Regions from separate parts of the Acidovorax sp. LjRoot117 genome, predicted to be linked through region 1. Evidence: predicted binding sites of a transcription regulator. Region 1 holds the regulator's gene; the other holds the start of a gene.
The links. The regulator LexA, encoded in region 1, represses DNA repair genes until DNA is damaged. The targets are predictions, from matches to a motif close to ACTGTATNNNNATACAGT.

Region 1 (5,288 bases):
GGGTGCCCTGGTCAGCGACGACATCATCATCGGTCTCGTGAAGGAACGCATCACCCAGCCCGACTGCGCGCAGGGCTTCCTGTTCGACGGCTTCCCCCGCACCATCCCGCAGGCCGACGCAATGAAGGCGGCGGGCGTCAAGCTCGACTACGTGCTGGAGATCGATGTGCCCTTCGACGCCATCATCGAACGCATGAGCGGCCGCCGCTCGCACCCGGCCAGCGGCCGCACCTACCACGTCAAGTTCAACCCTCCCAAGGTGGAAGGCAAGGACGACGTGACGGGCGAAGAACTGATCCAGCGCGAAGACGACAAGGAAGAGACCGTCAAGAAGCGCCTGCAGGTGTACAGCGACCAGACCCGCCCGCTGGTGGACTACTACAGCAACTGGGCCAAGGCCGAACCCGCTGCCGCCCCCAAGTACCGCGCCATCAGCGGCACGGGCAGCGTGGACGAAATCACCACCCGCGCGCTGCAGGCCCTGGCCAGCTGACCACCACAGCGACTGGCAACGCGGCGCGCACGGTCTGCACGACCGAGTAGCGCCGGCACTGACCGCACCCCAACGGCGCCTTGACACCAAGGCGCCGTTTTTCTTGGGGGGTAGTGAAAGCAATTTTGCACAGCCTCGTCAGGCCAACCTGTCAGCACAGTTACCTGCACCGCTGCGGACTTGCCGGCTGGGGCATCAAGGCCCGCAGGCTGGCTGGAACGCGCTCCAGACTTTATGCGGGCCCCGAGCGCAAGCCGTACGCCTTGCCATCCACGAACAGATACTCGGCCCGCAAGACGGCGTCGCCCTTCTCGTCCCGCAGGGTAAAGCCCACCACCGACACGGCTGCACCGGCTTGGATCTGCGGCACCTGCCAAGCCTGCATGCGCGTCAGGGGTGCCAGTTCCACCTCCCACTGGCGGTCCTTGCGCGTGGGCAGCACCGCCTTGGCCAGCAAGGCCTTGCCGTCCACCGGCGCGGTCTGCGCGGGCACCGCCCGCTGCGCCAGGTCGGCGGGCAGCTTCAGCCCGGCCGGAATCTCCAACTGCAGCTCCGCGTGCGGGTTCTGCCAGCGCACGGACTTCACCGTGCCTTCCAGATAGATCGGGCGGTCCGCGTCGAAGCTGCTCCAGCCATGGTGCGCATGCGCGGCCAGCGGCAAGGCGGAGGCTGCCACCAGCAGATGGCGTCGTTGCAGGGTCATCAGGGCTCTCCTTCGAAGATCAATCAGGGAACACAACGGGGGTGCGCACGCTGCAGCAGCCAGACTGCCCAGCCATCGCGGCGCGGCATGCGCTACAGGTAGGCGATCCAGCGGCCACACACCACCACGGCCAGCCAGATGACGGTGGAGACCAGCATCTGCACCTTGGCCACGCCGTCCAGGCGTGCCAGCGAACCCCGGCCATGGAACCACGCCGCGTTGCAACCCGCAAGCATTAACAACAGCATCTTCAAGGTGAATGCGCGGCTGCTGAGCAGTTCGGCGGGCTGGGTGGCGAACATCAGCAGGCCCGAGGCCGCAGCCAGCAGGAAGCCGCACAAGGCCACCGACAGACTCAGCCGGGCCAGGTCCTTGACCGGCAATGCGGCGCCGCGGCCGAACACCCGCAGCTCCAGCAGCACCAGATTGCCCAGCAGCAGTGCAATGCCGACGATGTGGATCACCTCCAGCGCCGGGTAGGCCCAGGCGTGGGTCTTGAGGGAGGCAAAGAACATGGCCGCGGCGCCTGGGACTTATAGTGTGTTGTGGACTGCTCGGCCGCGCATCAATGCGAGAGCAGGTCCAGCATCAGCGAGATGCGCGCCTTGACGGGCGAAAGCCCCCGCGAATCCGGCAGGGCATCGCCCGGCTTGGGCAGCACCTGGCCTTCGGGGCAGCGGGTGGAGCGCACCACGCGCACGCCCACATCCTGCGCCTTGAGCAGCGCGGCCTCGAGCGCATGGTGGATCGTGCCGTTGCCGGTACAGGCCACCACCAGGCCCTGCACGCCATCGCGCACCAGCGCGTCCACGATGGCGCCGCTTGCACCTGCATGGTTCAGGAGGATCTCGACCCGCGGCCACACGGCGGCATTCGCTATCTTTTCAATAGCTAATGGCGCTTTCTCAGCGTGCGCCAGAGGCCAATCCTGCACCAGGCGGACCCGGCCCTCCTCCACCCACCCCAGCGGCCCGGCGTCGCCGGAGCTGAATGCATGGACGCGGTACGGATGCACCTTCTGCACATGGCGCGCGCCATGCACCTCACCCGCCGCCACCGACACCACGCCCTGCGCGCCCTGCGTGGTGGCCACGGCCACCGCGTCCAGCAGGTTCTGCGGGCCATCGGGGGTGAGCGCGCTGGCCGGGCGCATGGCGCACGTCAGCACCACGGGCTTGGACCGCGCATCCAGAACCAGGCTCAGAAACCACGCGGTTTCCTCCAGCGTGTCGGTACCGTGGGTGATGACCACGCCCTGCACGGCGGCGTCCTGCAACAGCTGCGCGCAGCGCACGGCCAGCGCCTGCCACACCGACATGTCCATGTCCTTGCTGTCGAGCTGGGCCACCTGCTCGGCCTGCAGGGTGGCGCCGCCGGCTGCCAGGGTCAGCCCCGGCACGGCGGCCAGCAGCTGCTCAACGCCCACCTGGGCGGCCGTGTAGCCGATGTTGTCGCCGGCCTGGGCCGAGGTGCCCGCGATGGTTCCACCTGTGCCCAAAACCACAATTTTTTGCCCACTCACTTGCGTACTCCGAAAAACTGGTGAAAAATACAGTTACTGGATTAAAAAACAGTTGTTCGCCACTGTAGCGTCTCCACCGGAAACCACCATGCTCGACAACCCGAAACTGACCGCCCGCCAGCAGCAGATCCTGGACCTCATCCAGACCGCCATCGCCCGTACCGGCGCGCCCCCCACCCGCGCAGAAATCGCGGCCGAGCTGGGCTTCAAGTCGGCCAACGCCGCCGAAGAGCACCTGCAAGCGCTGGCCCGCAAAGGCGTGATCGAGCTGGTCAGCGGCACATCCCGCGGAATCCGTCTGCGCAGCGACACGGTGCGCTCCATCAATGCAGCACGCGGCAGCCAGTTCAGCCTGCCCATCCCGGGCCTGTCTCAGCTGGTGCTGCCGCTCATCGGCCGCGTGGCGGCGGGCTCGCCGATTCTCGCGCAAGAACATGTCGACCAGACCTACAGCGTGGAAAACAGCCTGTTCCAGCACAAGCCCGACTACCTGCTCAAGGTGCGCGGCATGTCCATGCGCGACGCCGGCATCATGGACGGCGACCTGCTGGCCGTGCAGTCCACCCGTGAGGCACGCAACGGCCAGATCATCGTGGCCCGCCTGGGCGAGGACGTCACCGTCAAGCGCCTGCGCCGCACGGCCACCGCCATCGAGCTGCTGCCTGAGAACCCCGACTACCCCGTCATCGTGGTCCAGCCTGGCGAGCCCTTTGAAATCGAAGGCCTGGCCGTCGGCTTGATCCGCAACACCATGCTCATGTAGAGCCCCCTGCCTGGCCGCGCCGCAGGTGGCGGGCGTTTGGTGTACCGGCACAACGTCGGTACGCCAGCCCTGCGGTGCCGGTTGTCATTGCAATCCTGCCTATGTCCAACCCCCGACTTTCGGAGTTTTCACATGGGAATTGCCTTGTCCACCCTGTCCGCCGCCTTGCCCCATTCGCTGCAGAAGCTGTCGCGCTGGCTGCACAACCTCGTCCGCCTGGACGAAGCCCCACGCGCTGGCGCCCCGGCTTCATCACCACCTGCCAGCGCCAACCCGCCGGGCGAGCATGGCACGCCGGGCCATGGCGGGCCTGCCGGCGACCAGCGCAGCGCTGGGTCGCCCCGCCTGCGCCCTTTGCGGGGCAACTGGCCCTTCACCGTCCAGCCGGCTCCACCCGAGCCCAAAGCATCCGCCGCCCGCACCTCCGTGGCGGCCAACCGGTCGTTTCTGTCTGCACCCTGCGGCAGCAGCCGTGATGCATTCATGGCGTCCATCGCATCCAGCGCGCTGCCCCCACGGCCCGTGCCGGCCGTGCGCAAGGTATCCCACGCCAGCGGCCGCCTGGTGATCGCAGGCCGCATGGCCGACGTGTGTGCAGAACTCGACCGCATGGCTGCGTGCGAGGCGCTCCAAGCGTAGAAAGATCATCGCTGCCCAGGCCGGCGGGTGGCGGCTGGCGGCCGGCGCGCCGGTGCTGCACCGGCCTTGGGCTTGCAACCCGCACAGGGTGCTGCAAACAGTGCCGTCGCGACGCGGCGTGCTGTGAGCACTGGCACCAAAAAACGCTGACAACACCTGCTTCGTGGCCACGGTCGGCTCTGCTGCACTCGCCAGACTTGCGCAGCCCATCCACTCCGTGCGGCTGCGGCAGCCGCCGCGACAATCCGTCACCAAAAGCTGGCGTTTTGGGCCGCCCGAAGACCTGCCAGTGCAGTGCGGCGCTGCGTGCCAAGGCACAATGTCGGGATGAACATCGTGATTCTCGACGACTACCAGGATGCAGTGCGCAAGCTCCATTGCGCCTCTCGGCTCGACGCATACACAGCCAAGGTCTACACCAACACCGTCAAGGGGCTGGGCCAACTTTCCGTCAGACTCAAGGATGCAGACATCATCGTCCTGGTCCGCGAGCGCACGCAGATCACGCGGCAGTTGGTGGAAAAGCTCCCCCGGCTCAAGCTGATTGCGCAGACCGGCAAGGTCGGCAGCCACGTGGACGTGGCCGCCTGCACCGAACGCGGCATCGCCGTGGCAGAGGGCATCGGCTCGCCGGTGGCTCCTGCAGAACTGACATGGTCGCTGGTGATGGCCGCCATGCGCAGGCTGCCGCAGTACATCTCCAACCTCAAGCACGGCGCCTGGCAGCAGTCGGGCCTCAAAGCGGCCTCCATGCCGCCCAACTTCGGGCTGGGCAATGTGCTGCGCGGCAAGACGCTCGGTGTCTGGGGCTACGGCCGCATCGGCCAGCTGGTGGCGGGCTATGGGCGCGCTTTCGGCATGAACGTCCGCATCTGGGGCCGCGAAGCGTCGCGTGCGCAGGCCCTGACGGACGGCTACCAGGCAGCCACCACGCGGGAAGAATTCTTCGCGCAGTGCGATGTGATCTCGCTGCACCTGCGCCTGAACGATGAGACACGCGGCATCGTTTCGCTGGAAGACCTGTCCTGCATGAAGCCCACAGCCCTGCTGGTCAACACCTCCCGCGCGGAGCTGATCGAGCCTGATGCCCTGATTGCCGCACTCAACCGCGGCCGCCCTGGCATGGCAGCGGTCGACGTTTTCGAAAGCGAGCCCATATTGCAAGGCC
Region 2 (5,288 bases), on a different contig from region 1:
CGTGGACTTGTAGGTCACCACGCGCGAACCAGCAGGCTCGATGCTGCGGGTCTGGGCAACGGTGGAGGCTTCGGCAGCCACTTCAGCGCGGGTGCGGTTCGTTTCGAACTTGGTAGCGAATTGCGAAGCATCGGCTTCGTCAGCGTGGGCGCCGAAGGCAGCGAAAGCGGACACAGCGGCGATGGAGAGGAAACGTGCAGTCTTGTTCATGATGAAAGTCCAGTGTATTTTTTAGAAGTCAGGTTTTTTATGGAGAGAGTCAGGAAGCTGAATCCGTCGGATTCAGATCAGCCTTGCTCACCCGAAGGGATCTGGCCGGTGCGCACAGCGTCGGCAGCCTGGGCACGCACCGCAGCGCGGTCGGCCGTGGACTTGTAGGTCACGACGCGCGAACCAGCGGGCTCGATGCTGCGGGTCTGGGCAACGCTCGAAGCTTCTGCCGCCACTTCGGCGCGGGTGCGGTTGGTTTCGAACTTGGACACATATTGCGAAGCGTCGGCTTCGTCGGCTTGGGCGCCAAAGGAAGCGAAGGCAGCGACAGCGGCGATGGAGAGGAAGCGTGCGGTGTTGTTCATGATGAAAGTCCTTGAATTAAATGAGCGTCTCAAAAAAACCGGAGGGAAGACAAACAGGTCGGTGCTTCCTGCCGGGTTCGGTGAGTCGCCTTGCGGGTTCGGCTCATCGATGGGTTGAACTGTACGCGGATGAAGGCGGAAGAAAAACCACCGAGTCGCGAACTAACTGTTCCAGTATTGGAAACAATCCATCGGGAACTTTTGAGGGTTTACCCATGCCATAGGGCTGGCGATGGCTTCTGCAGGGGTTTTATGCTGGAAACCCCTTATGCGATTTCGGGACAGTGCCATCGTACAGAAGATCCCGCACCCGTGCCGCGCCGACCGGCGCAAGCCCTGTGCAAACCCCGGTCTTCCACTGCGCCATTCCCCCTTGATATAGCTCAAGCCCCGGCAGGGCTGGGGTATCCCTTGCGGGCTGTGCAGGTGGGCGAAGGTCTTATATTCGAAGGCCACCATTTGTGTCCTTTGCATGACCGACATTTCCGTACCGGCCGATATCGATACGGCAGACAGCCCCCATTACCTGCGCGCCCTGACCGAGATGGCCGACCGGCGTACCGTGGTGGCCGATGCCGCCATCTACACCGACAACGGCATCAAGCTGGTGGACAAGGGAGCGCGCATCGACAGCCGCCTGTACGACCGGCTCGTTCAGCACAAGCTGCGCGAGCCCATCGACCGGCATCTGTCCGTGGAGAACCCTGTGGATGTGGCGGCCTTGATGGCCGCGGGCCAGGCCTTGATCGAGCAGGAGCCCCTGCCCAACATGCTGGCCCAGGCCCTGGGTTCGGGCGCGCGGCTGCTCTCGCCGCTGCGCTCGGTGCCGCTGCCGCCCTCCATGGCCTGCAAGCTCACGGTCATGCGCGAGCAGCGCCCGGAGCTGTTCCAGCACGGCCTGCAGATGATGACCGTGGCGCTGTTCCTGGGCTTGAAGACCGGCCTGGGCGAGCGCGATTGCGCCACCCTGGCGGCTGCGGCCCTGCTGCACGACCTGGGGGTGCTGCACATGGACCCGGCCTGGAGCGATCCGGACCACAAGGTGGTGGGCGTGCAGCGCAAGCACCTGGTGGCGCACCCCATCACCGCCATGCTCATGGTCCGTGACACCGGCGCCTACCCCAAAGCCGCGGAGGTGGCCGTGCTGGAGCACCACGAGCGCATGGACGGCAGCGGCTATCCGCGGGGCCTGGCGGGTGCGGACATCACGCCGCTGGGGCGCATTCTGCTGCTGGCCGAGGTGGTGGCCGCCTTCTACGAAAAGTACGATGACATGCCCGCGCAGCGCCTGTCGCTGGTGCTCCGGCTCAACCACCGCAAGTTTCCGGCGGCGCTGGTGGCCTGCATCCTGCCCTTGCTGCAGGAAGAGGTGGCGCGCGAATCCTCGCTGATGCCCTTGGGCCACGAGGCTCCGCGCCAGATCGAGCTGCTGGCCGAGGCCTTTGCCTACTGGGACAGCCTCAAGGCGGCCCTGCCGGGCGGTGCCAAGGCCTTGCCCGGCAGCGCATTTGCATTTGCCGACGCCCGCCTGCTGGCGCTGCAGAAGGCCCTGCTCGAATCCGGCTCCCACCCTCAGCAGCAAAGCGAACTCATGGCCCAGCTCGACGGCGATGCCATCGGCCTGGCCGAGGTGGCGCTGGTGGGCCGCGAAGCGCTGTGGCAACTGGAAAGCATCCTGAACGCCTGCCACCGCCGCTGGCCCCAACTGGCCGACCGTGCCACGCCACACGACACCGCCGTGGCCGACTGGTGCGACTGGGCCATCCGCAGGCTGTAGCAGGTGGGAGCGGGTGGGAGCGGGTGGGGGCGGCCTTGGCAACATTGGGGCAGGCCCGTTTTTGTCATGCACGGAGAGCGGCGTACAAGACTCTTTTGGCGCCGTTGCCGCGCCCTGGTCGTGCTACCCGTGCGACTACCTGTACTGCCTGCGACGTGGCGCCTGGCCAGAACCGCTTCGCTGAATTTCGTGATCCGCTTTTATGGAGGGGTTTGCAATGATCGACCACACAGGCATCACTGTGTCAGAGCTCGGCCGCAGCCGGCAGTTCTATGAATCCGTCCTGTCCACGCTGGGCTATGGCGTGCGGCTGGCGCTGGAGGATGCCGTGGGCTTTGGCGCCCGGGAGCTCCAGCCCGGAGATGATCCGGGAGGGGATTTCTGGATTTCTGCAGGGCCGCCATTCACGCCGCGTTCGCACATCGCCTTTCGTGCGCACAGCGAGGCGCAGGTGGTTGCCTTCCACCAGGCGGCGCTGTCTGCGGGCGGCAGCGATAACGGCGCGCCCGGCCTGCGTCCCCAGTACCACGCACGCTACTTCGCGGCCTTCGTGCTGGACCCGGACGGCTACAACATCGAGGCAGTCTTTCATGGCGCAGCTCCTGCGGTGGCCGACAAAGCTTGAAGCGGGTGGAGGCGGCTCCAGGCGCCTTGGGGTGCCAGGATCAGCAGCTTCAAGCCGTTCAGGGGGCAGGCCCTTGAATCCCTTGATGGAGGCAAGGCGCTCGGAATAATCTGCTGAAATTTTGTGAGGTGCGGCAAAATACTGTGTATATTTACAGTATTGATGTTGTTGAAAGACGCTCCTTCCCATGTCTGCGCTGCGCATTCCCCGCCGGATGGCCGCATCCGACCTGCCGTCCGCCGTCCCCGGCGTCTGGCATGCGGATTCGCTGGGCGCGGGCTTGCAGTTGACGCAGCCGTCGGGCTATGCATTGCTCGACGCGCAACTGCCCGGGGGTGGATGGCCGGTGGGGGCGCTGAGCGAAGTGCTGCAGCCCTCGCCCGGCTGGCATGAATGGCAGCTTGTGCTGCCGGCACTGGCCCAGGCCGTGGCCTCACGCGACGGGGCTGTGGTGGGCGTGGCGCCACCGTACGAGCCCTTTGGCCCGGTGCTGCAGGCGCGCGGGCTGACGGCCCAGCGGCTGTGTCTGGTGCAGGCCGAGGGGGCTTCCGCGCTGTGGGCTGCGGAGCAGGCCTTGCGCTGCCGCGATGTGATGGCCGTGATGGCGTGGCTGCCCCAGGTGCAGCCAGCCGCGTTGCGCAGGCTGCAGCTGGCGGCCGCCCAGCATCAGCAGCTTTTGTGGGTCTTTCGGCCCGTGGCGGCGGCTCCGCAGGCGTCGCCAGCCTTGCTGCGGCTGCAAGTGCAGGCACCCACCCCGCAGGTTTTGCGCGAGCACGCTGCGCAGGGCGATGGCGTCCCGTTCCCTGCGATGCAGGTGCAGATTCTCAAACGCAGGGGGCCTCCGCTGATGCATGGCCTGTGCCTGCCCGGATGCCACCCCCGGCTGGCCCAGGAGCTTGCAGCGCAAGCCGCGCGCCAGCGTGCCGTCCACGAGGCCGCGCACGGCATGGCGGCGGTGGCACCCCAGGCTCCGGTGGTGGTGCCCGGTGCTGGCGTGGCTGCAACGCACCCATTTGCCGGACCAGAGGGGAGGGGGCGTGCACTGGATCGCACTGCCGTTGCCACGGTGGGAGGCTGATGCGCCCGCCACCCTGGCAGACGCCACGGCCGTGGGCTGGTGGGCGCTGCGCTTCACCCCCCGGGTCGCGCTGGTGGACGGCGATGCCTTGCTGCTGGAAGTCTCCACCACCGAGCGGCTGTGGGGTGGGCGGGACGCGCTGATGGCGCAGGTGGGCCAGGCGTGGTCGCTGGCGGCAGGTGGTGCTGCCGCGATAGGTGCGGGTGCGAAAGATTCTTCGGCTCCGCAGCCGCCTGGCCCTTCGCCCGTCTGGGGCTGCGGCTCCACCGCGCTGCTTGCGCAGGCGGTGCTGCGGATGGCCCTGGCGGGGCGTGCCTTGCCGGCCCGCATGCCGCAGGGCCTGCCGCTGCACACCTTGACGGCCCTGCGCCCTCACGTGGCCAGCCTGGAGCGCATGGGTTGCCGCACCTGGGGCTCCTTGCAGGCGCTGCCGCGCGCAGGGGTGGCGCGGCGCTTTGGTGCGGCCGTGCTGCAGGTGCTGGACCAGGCCCTGGGCCACGCGCCCCAGGCCCACAGCTGGCTGGAGCTGCCGGAGGCGTTCGTGCTGACCGCCGAGCTGCCCGCGCTGGCCGAGTCGGCCGATGCCTTGCTGTGGAGTGCCAGCCGCTGCCTGACGGTGCTGCAGGGCTGGCTGCAGGCGCGCCAGCAGGGGGCCCTGGGGCTGGAGCTGGCCTGGCGGCACGACCTGCGCCGGCTCGACGGAGTGGCGGTGCCTGCCACGCGCGCTCTGCAGGTGCGCACCGCACAGGCCACGCAAGACACTGTCCACCTGCGGCGGCTGCTGTCCGAAAACCTGGCGCGCACCGCCATGGCGGCGCCGGCCAACCAGATCACGCTGCGCCTGCTCGACTCCGCACCGCTGCAGCAGCGCAGCGCCAGCCTGCTGCCGCCCGATGGCCGCAGCGGCGGCGGCAGCGATGCCGCGGGCGCGTCGGCCGAGGCCCTGCACCAGTTGCTCGAGCGGCTGTCCGCCCGCCTGGGGCCCGAGCGGGTGCTGGCCCCGGTGCTGCAGGCCGACCACCGCCCCGAGCGCATGCAGCAGTGGCGCCCTGCGGCCGAGGTACTGCGCGTGGCGACGGCGGCAGTCCGCGCTGCGGGCAGGGGCGCCGCACTGCAGGCCCAGAACGAGTCGCTGGACGCCACGCCCGACGCGCTGCTGCAACCCACCTGGCTGCTGAACCCGCCCCGGCGTCTGGCGGTGCAGGGCAACCGGCCGTGCCACCACGGGCGGCT

Region 2: imuA (translesion DNA synthesis-associated protein ImuA) is a predicted target of LexA. The motif match lies at 3,118-3,135, and genes of this name have one in related genera.

What each region holds. Positions count from the first base shown of each region.
Region 1 covers NZ_CAXUPO020000018.1:72,229-77,516, reverse strand. The annotation lists gene adk (adenylate kinase) at 1-493, shown strand, start outside; gene ACSQ3D_RS27030 (DUF6152 family protein) at 726-1,196, opposite strand; gene ACSQ3D_RS27025 (hypothetical protein) at 1,289-1,711, opposite strand; gene ACSQ3D_RS27020 (asparaginase) at 1,762-2,694, opposite strand; gene lexA (transcriptional repressor LexA) at 2,807-3,481, shown strand; gene ACSQ3D_RS27010 (hypothetical protein) at 3,614-4,120, shown strand; gene ACSQ3D_RS27005 (D-2-hydroxyacid dehydrogenase family protein) at 4,448-5,288, shown strand, end outside.
Region 2 covers NZ_CAXUPO020000002.1:656,488-661,775, forward strand. The annotation lists gene ACSQ3D_RS08340 (DUF4148 domain-containing protein) at 1-210, opposite strand, end outside; gene ACSQ3D_RS08345 (hypothetical protein) at 288-575, opposite strand; gene ACSQ3D_RS08350 (HD-GYP domain-containing protein) at 1,048-2,352, shown strand; gene ACSQ3D_RS08355 (VOC family protein) at 2,570-2,977, shown strand; gene imuA (translesion DNA synthesis-associated protein ImuA) at 3,165-4,055, shown strand; gene ACSQ3D_RS08365 (Y-family DNA polymerase) at 4,015-5,288, shown strand, end outside.